Linked DNA regions of Methylibium petroleiphilum PM1. The main gene of each other region encodes a partner of the protein of the gene in region 2 in a complex. Links are inferred from orthologs where the notes say so. Each region holds a gene or a part of one and is shown on either strand. Other genes may lie near its edges. The genes, in order: uvrA and mfd.

Region 1 (10,669 bases), 1.6 Mb from region 2 along the record:
GCGCAGCACGCCGCGCGTCACCGTCTCCGACAGCAGGCCGGGTGTCAGCTCGCCCACCGTGCCCAGCCCCAGCAGCAGCGCGCCGGGGTAGGCGGGCGGGGTCACGCCGTGGTTGTTGGGTCGCAGATAGTGCCCGGTGCGGCTGGCGCCGACGAACAGCTTCAGGTCGATCAGCCGCTGCAACTGGCCGTCGAGCTTCTCGTCGACGCGCTTGGCGGCACCGGACACACCGTCGTCCTGGTAGTGGCCGACCATCAGCGGGTAGCGTGCGAAATCGAGGCTGCCGTGCACCACCCGCACCTCGATCGGATCGGGGCTCGGTACCGGCTCGGGGCCGCTGCCACCGTGCGCCAGGATGTAGTCGGCCAGCTCGTCGTCGTCGGTCGGCAGCAGCGCCGGCTGCGGGGTCGGGGGCCACACCGTCAGTGCCGTTCCGGCGCCGCGCCGCTGCGGTGGCTGCTGCGGCAGCCGGCGGGTGCGGCCCGCGGTCAGCAGCTCGAAGTAGGCCTCGAAGCTTTCGCGGTGGTCGGGCAGCGTGCCGTGCTCGCAGGGCGCGTACCAGGTGCGCTCGGGCGCCAGCGCCGAGTTCCACGGCACCGTGCCGTCGCCGCCGTCGCCGGCCAGGAAGTCGATGCCGCGGCGGGTGGCGATCACCGCCTCACCCTCGCCGAACACGGTCTCCCAGGCATCCTGCGGCGGGCGCATCTGGAGCACCGTGCTGCCGGTGCCGGCCACGTAGAACACCGAAGGGTCTTCACACAGCGCCTGGAAGCTGTCCTGGAACGGGCGGCTGCGCACGAAGTCACGCGCGGCCTTCAGCACCTGCGGGTCGGGCAGCTGGGCGCCATGCTCGGCCTCGGCGATGCGCTGCCAGCTGGCGGCATCGAACAGGTCGCCGAAGGCCGGGTCGCTGTCGTGCGGCAGCATCTGCAGCAGACCGGGGAAGCCGGCACCGAAGCGCGCCATGTCGCGGTCGGACACCTTGCGCGCCAGCATCGCGAGCATCGTGGCCAGCCGGTACTGACGCAGCAGCAGCATCGCCGGCGCGTAGGAACCCTTGTTCGGCGTGCCCAGCATCACCAGGCGGCTGCCGCGCTGCTTGAGGTCCTGCCACAGCGCCTTGCCGGCGACGTCGACATAGAGCGCCTGGCGCGCCACCAGGCCGCCCATCGAATGCACCAGCAGGTGCACCGGCACCGTGCCGTCGTCCAGCCGCTCGACGATGGCGCGCAGTTGCTCGCGCAGGCCCGCGCCGCTGTGCTCGATCGACAGCCGCCAGTCGAATGGCACCGCGACGACGCGAAAGCGCGAGCGCGCCTCGTCCAGCAGGCGCTCGTAGCTGGCCGCCAGCAGGCCCCCGGCGCGCAGTGCGCTGCCGTCGGCACGCGCGTCGGGATCCTCGAGCCCCAGCCGCTCCAGCGATCCGTCGAGCATCGCGCCGAGCGTGAGCCAGATGCGATCACCGCCGTCGCGGCGCTGCAGCTCGCTGCCCATGATGCCGGGCAGCACCAGCAGGACCGGCTTGCGGGCGTTCTCGCGCAGCCCGAAATCGGCCAGCCAGGCCTCGAATGGCCGCCGGCTCAGCGGGTCGGACTTCAGCGCCTGCAGCAGGCCACGTGTGCGGCGTTCGTCGTCCGCCAGCGCGGCGAAGCCGTCGTCGCGTCCGGCCAGCGCGCTGAACAGCGCACTGCGCGACAGGCTGCCGGCACCGAAGTAGGCGAAGTGCGTGACGGTGGGCCCCTCGCAGCGCAGGCTGCGTGGCGGCTGCGCGCTGCGCTGCAGGCCGCCGAACATCGAGCGCGTGTGGACCACGAAGTCGTGGTCGTGCAGGCCGTAGAACACGTCGCCGAGCAGCGTGACGATGCCGCCCCAGCCCTTGCCGCGCGAATCGCCGGCGATCACGCGCAGGCGGTCGGTCGGCTGCGCGCCGCAGCCGGCCAGCGCCAGCGTCAACGGCGAGCCGGGGATCATCGCTTCCAGCCCGGGCACGATGCGCGCATCGGCGCGGGCTGCGACCAGTGAGCGCACCAGGCGCGAGACGCGCTCGAACGCCAGGCGACCCACGCCGCCGGTCGCGCCGCCGACCGCCAGCCCGACGGCGCGCAGCAGCAGCGACAGGAACAGGTCGGTGCGGCCGTCGGCCAGCAGCGTGCCGCGTGCCGGGCAGGCCACGCGGACGAAGCACCCCGGCCGCAGCCGCTGGGCCGCGCCGGCCAGCGCGGTGAACAGTGGCCGCAGCAGCGGCGCATCGGGGTGCGACGGCTGGCCCTCGCGGCCGGCGTAGGACGCGGTGAAGTGGCGCTGCGCCTGCTCCAGCGTCGGCGCGCTGCGCAGCGCGAACAGCTCGCCCACCAGACCGCCGCGTGAATGCGAAACCACGTCGACCGTGAAGACGCGGTCGTCCGGCAGCGCGGCCAGCAGCGCGCCGACCAGGCCGTGCGCGTTGTCGATCGGGCTGAGGGTGAGGCTGCGGTGCTCCCAGGCCAGCAGCGTGCTGCGCGCAGCGAGCGCGGTGAAGTCGCCTGGCCGTTCTGCGTCGCGCGCCTCGGAGTTGCCGGGGCCGGCCCACAGCGCGCCGAAGCTGCCCTCGGTGGACGACGCAGTGCCGTGCAGGAACAGCAGCACGCTGTCCTTCGCGTCGCTCAGCGGCAGGCTGCCGGCGGGTTGCCAGCTGCCGTCGACCCAGCGCAGCAGCACGCCACCCTCATCGCCCAGCGCGTCGTGCAGGCTGGCGTTCTCGAACGCCGCGCACAGCTTCGCGGCGAGCGGGAAGTCGGCCGCGGCGTTGCCTGGGAACCAGCGCGCGACGCTGCGGCCGAGGATCGCACCGAAGTCGTACAGCTTGTCAAGGCTGGTCGGGTCGGTCAGCTCGCTCACCGTGTAGCGCTCGACCGGGGCGCCGGGCGCGCCGCCGCGCGAGCGGGAGCGCGGGCTGCTCGCCAGGTCGAACGGCAGCTCGATGGTCGGTGCGCCGTTCGCGACACCGCGCTGTGCGGCCGCCTGCCGGCCGTGGCGGGCCGCGAACTCGACCGGGTCGGTGTAGAACACCGAGCCGTCGGCGAAGCGCACCTCCAGCACGGCGCCCGCCTTGCCCAGCTGCACGGCGTCGAGCCCGCGCGACGCGGCGCCGGCGCTGCCGCGCTGCTGGCGTTGCACGCTGGCGCCGTCGGCCAGATGGGCGTCGCACCACAGATCGAAGCTGCGTTTGCCGTGGATGGGAATCGGGGCGGCGCGACCGCTCCTGGCGGTGGACTTGCGGGCCATGGTGTCTCCAGGGAGCGCGTGAACCGCGCTTCATGCGCCGATGTAGCTTCGGCCGCGCAGCCCGTCAATCCTGCGAAGCCTCGGACCGGGGGCGGGCCTCGTGCGGCCCCCGTCACCTTCGCTCCCTAGAATCGCGCTTCGCTCAACAACGGATCTGCCAAGGCAGCACGAACATGTTCGATCAAGAGGATGAAGGCACGCGCATCGGCGTCTGGACGGCCCTGGCCGTGGTGTTCCTGGTGGTGGCCGGCCTGATCGGCGGCCTCGCGATCCGGGCGATGAACGCCGCTGCGGGCGGTGATGGAGCGCAGGCCGTGGCGGGCACCGAGACGCTGGCCTTCGTCGACGGTCCGCTCGAGGGCGAGGTGGTCGGTACGGTCTACTTCGCGGTCGGCCAGGCCGTGCTGCCGGACGGCGCGCTGGTGGCGCTGGACAAGGCGATCCAGGCCGTGAAGGACGCGCCTCAGCAGCGCGTCGTGCTGTCGGGCTTTCATGACGCCAGCGGTGCTGCGGCTCTGAACGCCGAACTCGCCAAGGCGCGCGCGAAGGCCGTGCGTGCGGCGCTGGTGGCCGAGGGCGTGGACGCGGCGCGCATCGCGCTGCGCAAGCCCGACGTGACGCTGGGCGACGGCGCCGCGCCGGAAGCGCGTCGCGTGGAGATCCGGCTGGTGGAGTGATTCTCGCGAGACCCTCTCCCACGTGCGGGGGAGAGGGCGGGACACCGAGCGCTATTCGCCCAGCAGCGGCTGCAGGTAGCGCCCGGTGTGGCTCGCCGGATTGGCGGCCACGTCCTCGGGCGTGCCCACCGCCACCACCTGGCCGCCTCCGGCGCCGCCTTCGGGGCCCATGTCGATCAGCCAGTCGGCGGTCTTGATGACATCGAGGTTGTGCTCGATCACGACGATGGTGTTGCCGGCGTCGCGCAGCTGGTGCAGCACCTTCAGCAGCAGGTCGATGTCGGCGAAGTGCAGGCCGGTGGTCGGTTCGTCGAGGATGTAGAGCGTGCGGCCGGTGTCGCGCTTGCTCAGCTCGAGCGCGAGCTTGACCCGCTGCGCCTCGCCGCCCGACAGCGTCGTGGCGCTCTGGCCCAGCGTGATGTAGCCCAAGCCCACGTCGAGCAGCGTCTGCAGCTTGCGCGCGATGCTCGGCACGGCGCTGAAGTAGGCGTGGGCGTCCTCCACCGTGAGGTTCAGCACCTCGGTGATGTTCCTGCCCTTGTAGAGCACCTCGAGCGTCTCGCGGTTGTAGCGCTTGCCATGGCAGACGTCGCAGGGCACGTAGACGTCGGGCAGGAAGTGCATCTCGACCTTCAGCACGCCGTCGCCCTGGCAGGCCTCGCAGCGCCCGCCGGCCACGTTGAACGAGAAGCGGCCCGGTCCGTAGCCGCGCTCGCGCGCCGCCGGCACCTCGGCGAACAGCTCGCGGATCGGCGTGAACAGGCCGGTGTAGGTGGCCGGGTTGGAGCGCGGCGTGCGGCCGATCGGGCTCTGGTCGACGTTGATCACCTTGTCGAAGTGCTCGATGCCGTCGATCTCGTCATGCGGCGCCGGGTCGAGATGGCTCTGGTAGAGCTTGCGCGCCACCGCCGCGTACAGCGTGTCGTTGACCAGCGTGCTCTTGCCGGAACCCGACACGCCGGTCACGCAGGTCAGCAGGCCGACCGGGATCTCGACGCTCACGCCCTTGAGGTTGTTGCCGCGCGCGCCGGCGATGCGCAGCGCGGTGATCGCACCGCGTTCGGCCCAGGCCCGCTGGCCGGGCGTGGGTTCATTCTTGCCGGCCTTGCGCGGCGGCAGGCCGGCCGCGGCGACAGCGTCGATGTGCGGCGTGGCGTCGCTGCGCCAAGGCGTGCGCTGCCGCGGCACCGCGATGCGCAGCGCGCGGCCGAGGTACTGGCCGGTCAGCGATTCGGGCGCCGCGCACACGTCCGCGAAGCGACCCTGCGCGATCACGCGGCCGCCGTGCACGCCGGCGCCCGGGCCCATGTCGATCACGTGGTCGGCGGCGCGGATCATGTCCTCGTCGTGTTCCACCACCAGCACGCTGTTGCCGATGTCGCGCAGGTGCTTCAGCGTCGCGATCAGCCGGTCGTTGTCGCGCTGGTGCAGGCCGATGCTGGGCTCGTCGAGCACGTACATCACGCCGGTCAGGCCGGAGCCGATCTGGCTGGCCAGGCGGATGCGCTGCGCCTCGCCGCCCGACAGCGTGTCGGCGCTGCGGTCCAGGCTCAGGTAGTTGAGCCCCACGTCGTTCAGGAACTTGAGCCGCGACGAGATCTCGCGCACCACCTTGTCGGCGATCTCCGCCTTCGCGCCCCGCAGCCGCAGCCCGTCGAACACCTGCTGCGCCTCGCGCAGCGTCGCGTGCGCGATCTCGTAGATCGGCCGCGCCGTGCCGCTCGCCACGTCGACCAGCTTCACGTGGCGCGCCTCGCGCCGCAGCCGCGTGCCGTGGCAGTCGGGGCAGGGCTTGGCGGCCTGGTAGCGCGCCAGGTCCTCGCGCACCGCGACCGAGTCGGTCTCGCGGTAGCGTCGCTCGAAGCTAGGGATGATCCCTTCGAAGGGATGCGAGCGCTTCACGATGCGCTTCTTGCCGCTCGCGGCCTCGCTGGCGTAGACGAAGGCGATCTCGGTCTCGCCCGAGCCGTGCAGCAGCACCTGCCGGTGCTCGGGCGCGAGCTGCTCGAACGGCGTGTCGGTGTCGAAGCCGTAGTGCCGCGCCACGCTCTCCAGCATCGAGTGCGTGTAGGCATTGCGCCGGTCCCAGCCCTTGATCGCGCCGCTGGCGAGGCTGAGCGACGGGAAGGCGACCACGCGCTCCGGGTCGAACACCGTCACCTCGCCGAGCCCGTCGCAGCTCGGGCAGGCGCCCACCGGCGAGTTGAACGAGAACAGCCGCGGCTCCAGCTCGGCCAGCGAGTAGCTGCAGATCGGGCAGGCGAACTTCGCGGAGAACAGGTGTTCCTGGCCGGAATCCATTTCCCACGCGATCGCGCGGCCGTCGGCGAAACGCAGCGCGGCCTCGAAGCTCTCGGCCAGGCGCTGTCCCATCTCGGGCCGCACCTTGAGCCGGTCGATCACCACGTCGATGTCGTGCTTCTCGTTCTTCTTCAGCTTGGGCAGGTCGGTGATCTCGTGCACCGCACCGTCGATGCGGAAACGCACGTAGCCACGCGCCTGCATGTCCTCGAACAGCTCGCCGTGCTCGCCCTTGCGCTCGCGCAGCACCGGCGCCAGGATCATCAGCCGCGTGTCCTCGGGCAGCGCCAGCACCGCGTCGACCATCTGGCTCACGCTCTGGGCCTGCAGCGGCAGTTCGTGGTCGGGGCAGAACGGCGTGCCGGCGCGGGCGTACAGCAGGCGCAGGTAGTCGTGGATCTCGGTGACGGTGCCGACGGTCGAGCGCGGGTTGTGCGAAGTGGCCTTCTGCTCGATGCTGATCGCCGGCGACAGGCCCTCGATCACGTCGACGTCGGGCTTGTCCATCAACTGCAGGAACTGCCGCGCATAGGCGCTGAGGCTCTCGACGTAGCGGCGCTGGCCCTCGGCGTACAGCGTGTCGAAGGCCAGGCTCGACTTGCCCGAACCCGACAGCCCGGTGATCACCACCAGCTGCAGGCGCGGGATGTCGAGGTCGATGTTCTTCAGGTTGTGGGTGCGCGCGCCGCGCACGCGGATCGTCGCGGCGGGCTCGGCGGCCGGCAGGCGGCGCGGCGCGGCCTCGTGCCCGTCGGCGGCTGAGGCTGCGGCAGCGCGATCGGGTGGGGGCGTGTCCAGCATGGTGGGTTAGGGCCTGTTAACGCTACCGGAGGGCTCGCGCCCGTGCTGCGCAGGCCGCAGGGGTAGGCGCGAGGGAGGCGGCGTGCTGTTGCACGCAACGACTGAGCAACGCCTCCCTGCGGTCTGCGCAGCACGGGCCCGAAGGGTGATCCCAGGAAACGGGCGCCCTCGGCGTTGCCCATGCTCGCCGGGGGCCGACCCCGGCTGCGCTGTGCGCCTTGATGGCGTCCGTTTCCTGGGTCACGCGAGCCCTCCGGTAGCGTTAACAGGCCCTAGCCCCGCAGGCATGCAGGGCAACCCGGCATTATGCGGGGCCGACCGTTCGCGCGCAGGCACTCAGGGTGGCGGCGACCGATCCAGTGCGCCCGAGGCCAGCGTCGCGGCGAGGCGCTGCGCGGCATCACCGGCCGGCAGCGGCGCCCGCCAGATGCGGCCGTCCGTGCCGGCCGGCTGCCACCACAGCGCGCCCTCCAGGATCGCCACGCGGCCCAGCGGGCGGCCGTCGGTCGACAGCACCTCGGTCCAGGCCGTCGGCAGCGCCGCCGACGAGGTGGCCGCCACCGGCCGCCACCGGCCACGCGTCAGCGCCTGCGCGTCGCCGAACCACGCCAGCGCGCTCGGTGGCATCCCGGCCGCGGACGACGGCGCCACCGCGGTGGCCGCGTCGCGTCGCGCCAGCCGGGCGGGCGCGTCGCCACCGCTGCCGCGCAGGGCTGCGATCGGCGCGGCCAGCGGATCGTCGGGCGGTGCGGCCTGGGCCGATGGCCTGTCGTCCCGTCCGCTGCGCTCGGCGGTGGCGCCGAGCGGGGTCTGGTTCTGCGCCGCGGCGCCGGAGCGCTCCGACGGCGTGACGGCCGGTGCAGCGGGGGAGGCCGCCATCGGGGTCGGCGGCGGCGAAGCAGCAGCCGGCGGATTCGCCGCCTCGGGCGCTGCGATCCTCTTCTCCTGGGCCGCTGCCTTCCCGGCGGGCGGACCCGATGGCGCGGGGCCGGTCGTTCGAGGCCGCGGGGCGGCGGCCTCGCGCCGTCCGCCATCGTCGTTGTCGGCGCGCCGCGCGGTGATGGCGGCCGTGTCGCGCGCGGCTGCGTCTGCGGCCGTCTCGGCCGGTACGTCGCGGTGTGCCGGCGGCCGGTCCGCTGCGGGGTCTGCGGCGGTGGTTGAGGCGGACGGTGCGGTCGACGGCCCCGCCGGGGCAGCGCCGTCATGGACCGGTTCGGTCTCCGGCGGCGGGCCGTCGCGCCACATCACTCCGATCACGGTGGCGAGCATCAGGCTCGCGAACGCGGCCGTCGCGCCCGGATGGCGCAGCCACGCGGTGCACGAGGCGAACCCGTCGCGCACGCGGGCCCAGGGCGCCGCGGCCGGTCGCGCTGCCTTTTTCGGCGCGGACCCTGAGGCGACCCGGGCGGCGTCGAGGATGCGCCGGCTCAGCTCGGCCGGCGGGCGGGCGTCGCGGTCCGGCGCATGCCGCAGCGCGGCGCGCAGATGGGCGTCGCGCGCCACGTCGTCGTCACCGGCCGGCTCGGGCGGGTGCGGACGGTTCATGCGCTCCCCTCGGGCGCGGTCAGCACGCCCGCACCGGGCAGGTAGGCGCCCATGCAGGTGCGCAGCTTGCTCATCGCATAGCGCAGCCGGCTCTTGGCGGTCTCGAAACCCAGTTCCAGCGCGGCGGCCAGTTCGGCGAGCGACAGGCCGTCCTCGTGGTGCAGCAGGAACACCGCCTTCTGCGCGGCGGGCAGGCCATCCAGGCAGTCGAGCAGGCGCTGGCCGGCCGCACGCCAGAAGGCCTGGTCGTCGACGCCCTGCCCGTCGGCGCCGTGGGCGACCGGCCAGCGGGCCCAAGGCTCGCCGTCGGGTTCCCAGGGGTCGGGCCCCGGCGCGTCGACCGATACCTCCCGGCCGCTCCTGCGCAGGCAATCGACCGCGCGGTGGTGGCCCAGCGTGAACAGCCAGGTGCGAAAGCTCGCGCCCTGCGGTGCCCAGCGGGTGCGCGCGTCGATCACGCGCAGCCAGGTGTCCTGGAACACCTCGTCGGTCTGTGCCGCGCAGGCGCTGCCGAGCAGCCTGCGCACGAAGCGGTAGAGCGCGACGTGGTGGCGTGCGTAGAGCCGTTCGAAGGCGCGCGCGTCGCCGCCGGCGAAGGCCTGCATCAGCGTGTCGTCGGAGGGTTCGGGCGTGGGGTCGGGCATGGGCCTGCTCAGTCTGCCATCGCGGCGGTTCGGGCTTGTACGTGCGAGGGCCGCGAACGGGGTTGAACGGCGCGACGGCATTGGTCTTGACCCCGTTCGGGCGGCCCGGCCGTATCAGCCAGCCTGGGCGCGCGACGGATCGCGCGCCTCTGTCCTGTTCACCGACTGGAGTCGACGATGACCCTGCCTTCTTCCTTGTTCCCGGGTTGGCTGCGGCCGGCCGGGCTTGCCGCCGTCAGCCTGCTGAGCGCCTGCAGCGTCGGCTGGAGCGAGGCGCACGACTGGGTCTCGCCCGCGCCCGCGCGGACCGAGGCCGTGCGTCCGCTGCCCCGGCCGACCGGCCCCGGCTGGGATGCCACGCTGTGGGCCGGCCCGCAGTCCGGGCCGCCGGCCAGCCCGGACGCGCGCGACTGCGACCGCGCGCCGCAGGCCTTCGAGCTCGACGGCCCGGGCGACGCCCAGGCCCTGCAGCGCGAACGCCGGGAACGCCGCGAACGCGACGACGGCGACCGCCGTGCCGACCGCCACGGCGCCGCCAAGGCCGCGGCGGAATCGGCGGTGGCCGGCGCGGCGCCGTCGGGGCGTACCGATGCGCTGCGCCACAGCGCGCCGGCCGCGGCCCCGGCGCTGCAGCCCGACGAACGGGCGGCCGGGCCCGCGCCGCGCCGGCCGCGCGACGAGCCGGTGTCGGCCGGCGTGGTCGACGACAACGCCGACTTCGGCGCCTACCTGGCCTACCGCGCGCGCAACGAGCACCTGCCGGTGCGTCCGCGCGACGTGCAGGAGCGCTACCGCCTCACGGTGCACGACGCCGCCGGCCGGCCGGTCGCCGACGCGCAGGTCAGCCTGCACGCCGACGGCCGCGCGCTGCCGCTGTGGGCCCGCACCGACGCCGGCGGCCAGGTGTGGCTGCATCCGGGCGTGATGCCGGGCGGCGCGCCGGCGCTGATGGAGGTGCAGGTGCGCAAGGGCGGCACCGTGGGCCGCGCGCTGCTGCAGCGCGGCCAGCGCGATGCGCTGCAGGTCCGGCTGGACCGGGACCTGCCGCTGCAGCGCGCCCGTCTCGACCTCGTGTTCCTGGTCGACGCCACCGGCTCGATGGCCGACGAGATCGACAAGCTCAAGCGTTCGATGCGCTCGATGGCCGACCAGATCGCGCGCCTGCCGAGCCGTCCCGACACCTGCTTCGCGCTGGTGGCCTACCGCGACCGCGGCGACGCGTTCTTCGTGCGCGCGCACGACTTCGGCAAGGACCTCGACGCCTTCCAGCGCAGCCTCGGCGCGCTGCAGGCCGGCGGCGGCGGCGACTATCCCGAAGCGCTGAACGAGGCGCTGCACACCGCGGTGCACCGGCTGTCCTGGCGCGGCGACGGCGCCACGCGGCTGGTGGTGCTGGTGGCCGATGCGCCGCCCCACCTCGACTACGGCGCGCCGTAC
Region 2 (11,145 bases):
CCACCGGTGCCGGGCTCGGGCTGGCCATCGTCGAGAAGGCGGTGCAGCGCATGGGCGGCAGCTTCGAGATCGCCAATGCGGCCGACGGCGGCTTCGTGGCGCACATCCGGCTGAAGCGGGCGCCGTAGACAGGGGCCTCGGGCCGTCACGAAACGGTCACGCGAACCGGGCACGCTCGAACGGGACGCCTGTGTCCTCCCGCAACCCCTCGCCTGCCCCGCCCATGAGCCTGAACGACCGGATCGACCACGACGACGACGACCTGCTGCAGCGCCTCCACCGCGATCTCGTCGACAGCTACGACGAAGAGCTCGAGATGGAGATCGACGACCGCGACCTCGTGTCGCCGTCCGGCGCGCCGAGCGATGCCGAGCGCGAGGCCCAGCGCCTGGAGCGCAGCCGCTACTTCCGCGAGCTGCTGCGCCTGCAGAGCGAGCTGGTGAAGCTGCAGGACTGGGTGGCTGCCACCAGGCACCGCGTCGTCATCCTGTTCGAAGGGCGCGACTCGGCCGGCAAGGGCGGCGCCATCAAGCGCATCACGCAGCGGCTCAACCCGCGGGTATGCCGTGTGGTCGCGCTGCCGGCACCCAACGACCGCGAGCGCACGCAGTGGTACTTCCAGCGCTATGTGTCGCACCTGCCGGCCGGCGGCGAGATCGTCCTGTTCGACCGCAGCTGGTACAACCGCGCCGGCGTCGAGAAGGTCATGGGCTTCTGCAGCGAGGCCGACGTCGAAGAGTTCTTCCGCTCGGTGCCGGAGTTCGAGAAGATGCTGGTGCGCTCGGGCATCCAGCTGATCAAGTACTGGTTCTCGATCACCGACGAGGAGCAGCACCTGCGCTTCCTCGGCCGCATCCACGACCCGCTGAAGCAGTGGAAGCTCAGCCCGATGGACCTGGAATCGCGCCGCCGCTGGGAGGAGTACACCAAGGCCAAGGAAACGATGCTGGAACGCACCCACATCCCCGAGGCGCCCTGGTGGGTGGTGCAGGCGGTGGACAAGAAGCGCGCGCGGCTCAACTGCATCGCCCACCTGCTGGGCCAGATGCCCTACCACGAGGTAGAACGTCCCACGGTCACGCTGCCCGAGCGCGTGCGGCACGCGGACTACCTGCGCCACCCGGTGCCCGAGCACATGATCGTGCCCGAGATCTACTGAACCCCCGGCCGTTCAGGCCGGCAGCAGCAGGCACACGGCGCGCGCCTCGATGGCCTCGCCGCGGCCCACCGGTCCCATCTTCTCGGCCGTCTTCGCCTTCACGTTGACCTGCGACGCCGCCACGCCCAGGCAGGCGGCGATGCGCTCGACCATCGCCGGGATGTGCGGCGCCATCTTCGGCGCCTGCGCGACGATGGTGGCGTCGACGTTGCCCACTACCCAGCCCGCCTCGCGCACCCGCTTCGCCGCTTCGGCCAGCAGCACGCCCGAGTCGGCGCCGGCGAAGCGCGCGTCGGTGTCGGGGAAGTGGCGGCCGATGTCGCCCAGCGCCGCGGCCCCGAGCAGCGCGTCGGTGATCGCGTGCAGCAGCGCGTCGGCATCGGAGTGACCGAGCAGACCGTGGCTGTGCGGAATGTCGACGCCACCGAGGACGAGCTTGCGGCCGGTGACCAGCGCATGCGTGTCCCAGCCCTCGCCGATGCGGAACGGAACGGGGTTCATCAGCGTGTCCTCAGCAGTCGTTCGGCCAGCGAAAAATCAGCCGGCCAGGTGAGCTTGAAATTCTCCAGCGATCCCGGCACCAGCCGCGGCGCGTGGCCCAGCGCCTCGATCGCGCTCGCTTCGTCGGTGACGGTGTCGCCGGCGGCGCGCAGCGCCTCGCGCAGCAGGCCCAGACGGAACATCTGCGGCGTCTGCGCCTGCCACATCGCGCGCCGCTCGACGGTGGCCGAGACGCGGCCCTCGCCGGGGCCGGCGCCTTCGCGCTTGAGCGTGTCGGCGACCGGCAGCGCGAGCAGGCCGCCGACGGCGTCGCCCTCGCAGGCGGCGATCAGGCGCTCCACGTCCGCGGGCTGCAGCAGGCAGCGCGCCGCGTCGTGCACCAGCACCCAGTCGTCGTCGCGTGCGCCGCGCCCGGCCAGCGCCTGCAGCCCGTTGAGCACGCTGGCCGCCCGCGTGGCGCCGCCGACGCGCGCCACCCAGGTCTGCACCGCCGGCGCATGCGCCTCGAACACGCGATCCTCCGGCGCCACGACGACCAGCGTGCCGGCGAGGCGCGGCACGCGCGCCAGCGCCGCCAGCGTGTGCGCGACGACGCTGCGGCCGGCGATCTCGCGGTACTGCTTGGGCCCGCCCACGCCGGCCCGCTCACCGACGCCCGCACAGGGCACGAGCGCATAGCACCGGGGTGGCTCGAGAGCGGGATTCGGGGTCATCGGATGCCGATTCTAGAATTCACCCCGTGGATCGCCCCGCCTGCTCCCGCGGCGGGGCGATCTGCTTTCGACTTTCTTCACCGCATGGACCTCCCCGCCCTCGCCCCCGGCAAGCGCTACACCCTGCCCCGCCCGTTCGGCTCGGCCGATGCACTGCTGCTCGCGCGCTTCGCCGAGCAGCGCGCCGCGCAGGGGCAGATCACCGCCGTCATCAGTGCCGAACCGGCCGACACGCAGCGGCTGCAGGACGAACTGGCCTTCTTCGCGCCAGGCTTGCGCGTCGCCGTGTTCCCCGACTGGGAGACGCTGCCCTACGACAGCTTCTCGCCGCACCAGGACCTGATCTCCGAGCGGCTGGCCACGCTGTGGCGCATCCTGCATGCGCGGAGCGAGGGCGCGATCGACGTGGTGCTGATGCCGGCGACCACGGCATTGCTGCGGCTCGCGCCGCCGTCCTTCCTGGCGGCCTACACCTTCCACTTCGTTCAGAAGCAGAAGCTCGACGAGGCGGCGCTGAAGGCCCAGCTCACGCTGGCCGGCTACCAGCACGTGAGCCAGGTGGTGTCGCCCGGCGAGTACGCGGTGCGCGGCGGGCTGATTGACCTGTTCCCGATGGGCTCCCCGGTGCCCTATCGCGTGGACCTGTTCGACAACGAGGTCGACTCGATCCGCACCTTCGACCCCGACAGCCAGCGCAGCCTCTACCCGGTGCCCGAGGTGCGGCTGCTGCCGGGCCGCGAGTTCCCGATGGACGAGGCGGCCCGCACCGGTTTCCGCGCCCGCTGGCGCGAGAAGATGGAAGGCGACCCGAGCCGCTCGCGCCTCTACAAGGACATGGGCACCGGCCTGGCCGGTCCCGGCATCGAGTTCTACCTGCCGCTGTTCTTCGACGAGACGGCGACGGTGTTCGACTACCTCGGCGCCGCGGCCGAACTGGTGCTGCACGGCGAGGTCGATGCAGCGCTGAACAAGTTCTGGGGCGAGACGCGCGAGCGCCACCGCTTCCTGCAGCACGACCCCGAGCGGCCGATCCTGCCGCCGCAGGAGATCTACCTGCCGCCCGACGCCTTCTTCGCGCGCTGCAACGACCATGCGCAGCTGTCGCTGCGCGGCAGCGACCCGCTCGAATGGGTGCGCCCGCTGCCCGATCTGGCCGTCGAGCGCGGCACGCCCGACCCGCTGCGCAAGCTGGAGCAGCACCTCGCGAAGCAGGGCACCGACAGCACCGGCCCGCGCGTGCTGCTCGTCGCCGAGAGCGAGGGCCGACGCGAGAGCCTGCTGGAGCTGCTGCGCGACCACCAGCTGGAGCCGCCGACGGTCGCTTCGCTCGCGGACTTCGAGGCCGGCGATCACCGCTACGCGATCACCGTCGCGCCGCTGGCGAGCGGCTTCTTCTGGGTCCGTGGGTCGGGCACGCCCGGCATCCAGTTCGTCACCGAGACCGAGCTGTTCGACGCCGCACCCACGGTACGGCGCCGCCGCAAGCAGGAGCAGACCAGCGATGTCGACGCGCTGATTAAGGACCTGTCGGAGCTCAAGGTCGGCGACCCGGTGGTGCATGCCAACCACGGCATTGGCCGCTACGTGGGGCTGGTCAACATCGACCTGGGCGACGGGCCGAGCGAGTTCCTGCACCTCGAGTACGCCGACAAGGCGACGCTCTACGTGCCGGTCGCGCAGTTGCAGCTCATCAGCCGCTACACCGGCGTCAGCGCCGAGGAGGCGCCGCTGCACCGGCTGGGTTCCGGCCAGTGGGAGAAGGCCAAGCGCAAGGCGGCCGAGCAGGTGCGCGATACCGCCGCCGAGCTGCTGAACCTGTACGCGCGCCGCGCCGCCCGTGAAGGCCATGCCTTCCGCTTCTCGCCGCAGGACTACGAGGCCTTCGCCGCCAGCTTCGGCTTCGAGGAAACGGCCGACCAGCGCGCCGCGATCCACGCGGTGATCCAGGACCTGGTCAGCCCCAAGCCGATGGACCGTCTGGTGTGCGGCGACGTCGGCTTCGGCAAGACCGAGGTGGCGCTGCGTGCTGCCTTCGTCGCGGTCACCGGCGGCAAGCAGGTGGCGCTGCTGGCGCCGACCACGCTGCTGGCCGAGCAGCACTACCAGAACATCGCCGACCGCTTCGCCAAGTGGCCGGTCAAGGTGGCCGAGATGTCGCGCTTCCGCTCGGCCAAGGAGATCAAGGCGGCGATGGCCGGACTGGCCGAGGGCACGATCGACATCGTGGTCGGCACACACAAGCTGCTGAGCCAGGACACCAAGTTCGCCAACCTCGGGCTGCTGATCATCGACGAGGAGCACCGCTTCGGCGTGCGCCACAAGGAAGCCATGAAGGCGCTGCGCGCCGAGGTCGACGTGCTGACCCTCACCGCCACGCCCATCCCGCGCACCCTGGGCATGGCGCTCGAGGGCCTGCGCGACCTGAGCGTGATCGCCACCGCGCCACAGCGCCGGCTCGCCATCAAGACCTTCGTGCGCGGCGAGTCCAACGGCACCATCCGCGAGGCGGTGATGCGCGAGCTGAAGCGCGGCGGTCAGGTCTACTTCCTGCACAACGAGGTGGAGACCATCGAGAACCGCCGCCGCACGCTGGAGGAACTGCTTCCGGAAGCGCGCATCGCGGTCGCCCATGGCCAGATGCCCGAGCGCGAGCTGGAGCGGGTGATGCGCGAGTTCGTCGCGCAGAAGCACAACCTGCTGCTGTGCTCGACCATCATCGAGACGGGCATTGACGTGCCCACCGCCAACACCATCGTGATGAGCCGCGCCGACAAGTTCGGCCTGGCACAGCTGCACCAGCTGCGCGGGCGCGTCGGCCGCTCGCACCACCAGGCCTATGCCTACCTGCTGGTGCCCGATGTGGAAGGCCTCACCAAGCAGGCCGCGCAGCGCCTGCAGGCGATCCAGGACATGGAGGAGCTCGGCTCGGGCTTCTACCTCGCGATGCACGACCTGGAGATCCGCGGCGCTGGCGAGGTGCTGGGCGAGAACCAGAGCGGCAACATGATGGAGGTCGGCTTCCAGCTCTACAACGAGATGCTGGCCACCGCAGTGCGCGAGATGAAGGCCGGCCGCGAGCCTGATCTGCTGAACCCGGTGAACGTGGCCACCGACGTCAACCTGCACGCGCCGGCGCTGCTGCCCGACGCCTATTGCGGCGACGTGCATGTGCGCCTGTCGCTCTACAAGCGGCTGGCCAGCGCCGACCGGCTGGACAAGATCGACACCATGCTCGAGGAGATCGTCGACCGCTTCGGCAAGCTGCCGCCGCAGGCGCAGACGCTGTTCGACGTGCACCGCCTGCGCGTGCAGGCGCGCGCCTACGGTGTGCTCAAGATCGACGCCGGCCCGCAGGCCATGAGCATCGGCTTCCGGCCCGACGCGCCGGTCGACGCGCTGCGCATCATCGAGCTGGTGCAGAAGAACCGCCACATCAAGCTGGCCGGCAACGACAAGCTGCGCATCGAGAAGGCCCTGCCTGATCCGATGGCCCGCGCCCAGTTCATCCGCGACGTGCTGCGCTCGCTCGGCACGCCCACCCCCGCCCTTTCCGCATGAGCATGACGCCACCGACCGAGTTCGCCCCGGGATTGACCGTGCGGGGCATCGCGCCACCCCTGAAGCTGCCGGACTTCGGCCTGATCGCCTTCGACATGGACTCGACGCTGATCAACATCGAGTGCGTCGACGAGATCGCCGACGCGGCCGGTCGCAAGGCCGAGGTCGCGGCCATCACCGAGGCCGCGATGCGCGGCGAGATCGCCGACTACAAGGACAGCCTGCGACGGCGCGTGGCACTGCTGAAGGGCGTGCCGGTGACGGCGATGCAGCAGGTGCTCTCCCAGCGCCTGCAGCTCAACCCCGGCGCCGAGACGCTGGTGCGCGCCTGCCGGGCCGCGGGCCTGAGGACGCTGCTGGTCTCGGGCGGCTTCACCTTCTTCAGCGACCACGTGCGCGACCGGCTGGGCCTCGACTTCACCCGCAGCAACGTGCTCGAGGTGGCCGACGGCGCCCTCACTGGCCGGATGGTCGACCAGGACTGGGGCGACATCTGCGATGGCGAGGAGAAGCGGAAGATGCTGCTCGCCACCTGTGCGCAGCTGGGCATCGCGCCCTCGCGCGCGATCGCCATGGGCGACGGCGCCAACGACCTGCCGATGATGGGCGCTGCCGGCCTGTCGGTGGCCTACCACGCGAAGCCCGCGGTGCGGGCGCAGGCGATGGTATCGATCGAGCAGGGCGGGCTGGACCGTCTGCTCGAGGTGATGTCGCCGCACTGAGCGCTGCCCTGTCCCGGGGCAGGCCGGATCGCTCCGGCAGGAATGGTTTGTGCATAGCAGCAATCCATTACCAACCCCGGAGGGCCCCGCCATGCTCGATCGCACCGCCACGAAGTTCTCCCACGTCAAGCCGACCGACACCCACTTCCGCAGCGACGGCTTGCGCGATTTCTTCCTCTACCGCGATCTGGGCATCGCCGAGGCCACCAACGGCAAGGTGATCGCGCAGCTGGTGATCGCGAACAATGCACCGGAGAAAGGCACGGGGTGGCACCGCCATGAGGCGGAGTTCCACATCGTGATCATGCTCAGGGGCTGGGCGAAGTTCATGTACGAGGACCAGGAGACGCTGGTCTCTGCCGGCGACTGCGTGCACCAGCGCCCGGGCGTCCGCCACTTCCTGTTCGACTACTCGCCCGACATGGAGTACCTGGAAGTGGTCGGCCCGGCCGACTTCAAGACCATCGACGTCGATCCGGTCTGCGATATCCCGGCGCCCAAGGCCTGGTTCTGAGAACGCCGGGCCCGTTTCCGTCCCCCACCAGGGCGGGAGCGGGCCGTCGGTGACGGCGGGCGGTCAGAACTCGACTTCGAGTTCCTCCATCGACTCCGGCTCGGTCTTCGCGGCCGCGATCCATTCCTGCATCTCGGGCATCGACATCACCCGCAGGCAGTACTCGATGCAGGCGCGGTCGCTGATGCGCACGTCGTAGGTCTTGAGCCGCGTGACCACCGGCGCGTACATCGCATCGGCCATCGTGCGGTGCTCACCGAACAGCCATGGACCGCCGTAGCGCTTCAGGCAGTCCGACCAGATCTCGACCACGCGCTCGATGTCCGACTGCGCCCGGCTCCACACCTTGTAGCCCGGGAAGCTGCCCTTCAGGTTCATCGGCAGCGCCGAGCGCAGCGAGCTGAAGCCCGAGTGCATCTCGCCGCAGACGGCCCGGCAGTGCGCGCGCGCCGCACGATCGGCCGGCAGCAGCCCGGCCTTGGGCTTGATCTCGTGCAGGTACTCGGCGATCGCCAGCGTGTCCCACACGTCGACCTTGTCGTGGCGCAGCCGCGGCACCAGGATCGAAGGCGCCAGCAGCAGGATCTCGGCCTTCACGCCCGGATCGTCGGGCGGCAGGACGTGCTCGCTGAAGTCCAGCCCCGCGAAGCGCGCGAGCAGCCAGCCGCGCAGGGACCACGACGAATAGTTCTTGCTGCTGATCGTGAGCGTGGCCTTGGCCATGGTGCATCCGTCCTCCAGGTGCACTCCCTCCCGCAATCGCTGTGCCAGCCTGGGGCGGCGACTCCGCATGGCCTGCAACTTGCCTGCGGTGCCTTGCATGACCCCGCCTGTCGACGGGGGATGAGGCAGCCCATGATGTACCAGGCCTACCAGAACCACACCGATCTGCTGGCGCCGCTCCAGACGGCGGCCAGTACCGCAGCGAGCTACCTCAGCCACGAGTGGTTCGTCCTGAAGCAGCTGCCGGCGGTGCGCAAGCTGGCTGCCGCCTGCGAGGTGTTCTCGCTCGCCAGGCTGACGCACCAGCGGCCCGAGTTCCGCATCAGCTCCGTGCGGGTCGGCGAGCGCGAGCTGAAGGTGCGCGAGGAGGTGGTGACCAGCACGCCCTTCGCCACCCTGCTGCGCTTCGTGCGCGAGGACGCTCCGGCCGACCAGCCGCGCGTGCTGATCGCCGCGCCGCTGTCGGGCCACTTCGCCACGCTGCTGCGCGACACGGTGCGCACGATGATGGCCGACCACGACGTCTACATCACCGACTGGCACAACGCCCGCCATGTGCCGCTGGCCGAGGGGCCGTTCGGCCTGGACGAGTACATCGACCACCTGATCCTGTTCCTGGAGACCATAGGCCCCGGCTCGCACCTGATGGCGATCTGCCAGCCCTGCGTGCCGGCGCTGGCCGCGGTGGCGCTGATGAGCGAGGACGACAACCCGGCGCAGCCGCGCAGCATGTCGCTGATGGCCGGCCCGATCGACTGCCGCATCAACCCGACCGAGGTGAACAAGCTCGCGACCAGCAAGCCGATCGAGTGGTTCGAGAAGAACCTGGTACACGACGTGCCGCTGCGCTATGCCGGCGCGATGCGGCGCGTGTACCCCGGCTTCCTGCAGCTCACCGCCTTCATGAGCATGAACCCGGACCGGCACCGCAAGGCCTTCGCCGACCTGTACCACCACATCGCCACCGGCGACATCGAGAAGGCCGAGGCCACGCGGCAGTTCTACGAGGAGTACTTCGCCGTCAACGACCTGGCCGCCGAGTTCTATCTGGAGACCGTGAAACTGGTGTTCCAGGACTACGCGCTGGCGCAGGGCGACCTGAACTACCGCGGCCGCACCGTCGACACCCGAGCGATCCGCCGCACCGCGCTCTTCACCGTCGAGGGCGAGCGCGACGACATCTGCTCGATCGGCCAGACCGTCGCCGCGCACGACCTGTGCGGTGGCCTCGCCCCCTTCCGCAAGACCCACCACGTGCAGCTCGGCGTGGGCCACTACGGCGTGTTCAGCGGCCGGCGCTGGCAGCAGCAGATCTACCCACGGGTGCGCGAGCTGATCCACGTGAGCCAGTGACGGCCCGTTCCGGGCCTGCGGCGCCGCAGCCCGGGCTTCGCCGCTAGACTGATCCTCCATGAAGAGGATGAAGATCGATTTCGTGTCCGATGTGGTCTGCCCCTGGTGCGCCATCGGCCTGAACGCGCTGGAGCAGGCCATCCAGCGCCTGGACGGCGAGCTGTCCGTCGAGCTGCATGTCCAGCCCTTCGAGCTGAACCCGCAGATGCCGCCCGAAGGCGAGGAGATCGTGGCCCACCTCACGCGCAAGTACGGCATCACACCGGAGGACTGCGCGCGTAACTCCGAGATGATCCGCCTGCGTGGTGAGACCGTGGGCTTCCGCTTCGGCCGCCGAAGCCGCACCTACAACACCTTCGACGCCCACCGGCTGCTGCACTGGGCCGGCCTCGAAGGCCGCCAGCGCGAACTGAAGCACGCACTGCTGCGCGCCTACTTCACCGACGGCGAGAACGTCGCCGACCCCGGCCTGCTGGTGAGCGTGGCGGGCGAGGCGGGGCTCGACCCGCAGCGCGCGCAGGCTCTGCTGGCGTCGGACGAGTTTGCCGCCGAAGTGCGCGAACAGGAGCAGCTCTGGCTCGACCGTGGCATCCATTCGGTGCCCTCGATCGTCATCGACGGCCGGCACCTGGTTCAAGGCGGCCAGCCGGTCGAGGTGTTCGAGCAGGTATTGCGGGAGCTGGCCGGGCGGGCGTGAAAGGCCCGTCGTCCGGCACCGACTCACCATCCCGCACCGGCACTCGTTCAGCGCGGCACCGCCTCCAGGATCCGGCCGGCCAGCGCGTCATAGTCGCCGCCGAAGTGGTGCCCGCCCGGCAGCACGAGCGCGCGCACGTGCTTCGGTGCGAGCTGGGGGCACAGCGAATCGCGCTCGTCGCTGCCGTGGATGCACAGCGTGCCCGCGGCCGACAGCTTCTGGGCCTCGGGGGCGATCGGGCGGTCGCCGCTGGCGCCGATCCAGTGGGTCACGTGGAACTCGAACGCTGCCTTCTGGCCCAGGCCGAGCAGCGCCGTCAGTTGCACGCTGGCGCGCGTGCGGGCCGGCAGTCGGTTGATCGCGAAGGGCAGCACGTCGGCGCCCTGCGAGTAGCCGATCAGCAGCACCTCGCTGCGCTGCCAGCGTGCGGCGTAGTAGCGGATCAGACGGTCGAGGTCGGCGGCCAGGCCCTCGGGCGTGCGCGCGCTCCAGAAGTAGCGCAGCGAATCGAAACCGGCCACCGGAACGCCCTGCTTCGCCAGCGCGGCGGCAATGCTCTTGTCGATCCCGGCCCAGCCGCCGTCCCCCGACAACAGCACCGCGAAGCGCCGAGCGTTGCCCGCGTCGCTGCCGGCCGCCGCCGTCGCCGGCACCTCGACGATCGGCAGGTCGGCCAGCTGGGCCGGTGGCGCGCCGAGCGACACGCGGTGGGTGGCCAGGCGCGCATAGGCCGCGTCAAAGCCCGCGGTGCCATCGTTGCCTGTCGTGGCGGCCGGCGCGCCCGACGGCAGCGGCACCCAACGGGCCTGCGGGACGCGCGCGACGAAGGCCTGGGCCGTGCTCGCGCTGCAGGCGGCGGTCTCGCTGCCGCTCTGCACCGCCGCCCAGGGCGCGACCGCCTGCGTCGCCGGTTGCAGTTCCACGCCGCGACCACCGGTCGCCGCCTGCCAGCGCAGCGCGTTGGTGGCGCACAGCGGGGTCCTGTCGTCCAGGCGCGGGCAGAAGCCCAGCGACAGCGCCGACACGAAGCTGCCGGCCGGCGCCTGCGCCATCACCCCGTAGGCGAAGGCGGCTCGAGATGCGCCGGCACCGACCAGCATCGGCTCCAGGTAGGTCGGCAGCTTCTCGATGGCCTGCACCTGGTGGGCCAGGTTCTCGAAGGCGCCCGCCGCGTACAGGCAGCTGCCGCCCTGCGCCTCGAGCCG

The links.
Region 1: the proteins of mfd (region 2) and uvrA are in contact, whole or in part, in a crystal structure (PDB 4DFC), measured with the Escherichia coli proteins. The link is inferred for Methylibium petroleiphilum PM1 from one-to-one orthologs.

What each region holds. Positions count from the first base shown.
Region 1 is NC_008825.1:99,290-109,958, forward strand. What follows is about bases 3,793-7,364. They hold uvrA (excinuclease ABC subunit UvrA), read right to left. Parts: upstream 7,044-7,364; coding sequence 3,993-7,043; downstream 3,793-3,992. Other genes in these bases: MPE_RS00495 (OmpA family protein), read left to right, coding at 3,793-3,941. In the rest of the region: MPE_RS00490 (DUF7379 domain-containing protein), read right to left, coding at 1-3,264; more of MPE_RS00495, read left to right, coding at 3,438-3,792; MPE_RS00505 (heavy-metal-associated domain-containing protein), read right to left, coding at 7,380-8,588; MPE_RS00510 (sigma-70 family RNA polymerase sigma factor), read right to left, coding at 8,585-9,232; MPE_RS22595 (VWA domain-containing protein), read left to right, coding at 9,410-10,669. UniProt on the Escherichia coli protein: The UvrABC repair system catalyzes the recognition and processing of DNA lesions. UvrA is an ATPase and a DNA-binding protein. A damage recognition complex composed of 2 UvrA and 2 UvrB subunits scans DNA for abnormalities.
Region 2 is NC_008825.1:1,687,226-1,698,370, reverse strand. Bases 2,084-6,131 are described here. They hold mfd (transcription-repair coupling factor), read left to right. Parts: upstream 2,084-2,457; coding sequence 2,458-5,931; downstream 5,932-6,131. Other genes in these bases: serB (phosphoserine phosphatase SerB), read left to right, coding at 5,934-6,131; ispD (2-C-methyl-D-erythritol 4-phosphate cytidylyltransferase), read right to left, coding at 2,084-2,373. In the rest of the region: MPE_RS07935 (sensor histidine kinase family protein), read left to right, coding at 1-128; ppk2 (polyphosphate kinase 2), read left to right, coding at 224-1,159; ispF (2-C-methyl-D-erythritol 2,4-cyclodiphosphate synthase), read right to left, coding at 1,172-1,660; more of ispD, read right to left, coding at 1,660-2,083; more of serB, read left to right, coding at 6,132-6,653; MPE_RS07905 (cupin domain-containing protein), read left to right, coding at 6,745-7,167; MPE_RS07900 (glutathione S-transferase family protein), read right to left, coding at 7,231-7,890; MPE_RS07895 (polyhydroxyalkanoate depolymerase), read left to right, coding at 8,023-9,243; MPE_RS07890 (DsbA family oxidoreductase), read left to right, coding at 9,302-9,940; MPE_RS07885 (AcvB/VirJ family lysyl-phosphatidylglycerol hydrolase), read right to left, coding at 9,988-11,145. UniProt on the Escherichia coli protein: Couples transcription and DNA repair by recognizing RNA polymerase (RNAP) stalled at DNA lesions. Mediates ATP-dependent release of RNAP and its truncated transcript from the DNA, and recruitment of nucleotide excision repair machinery to the damaged site.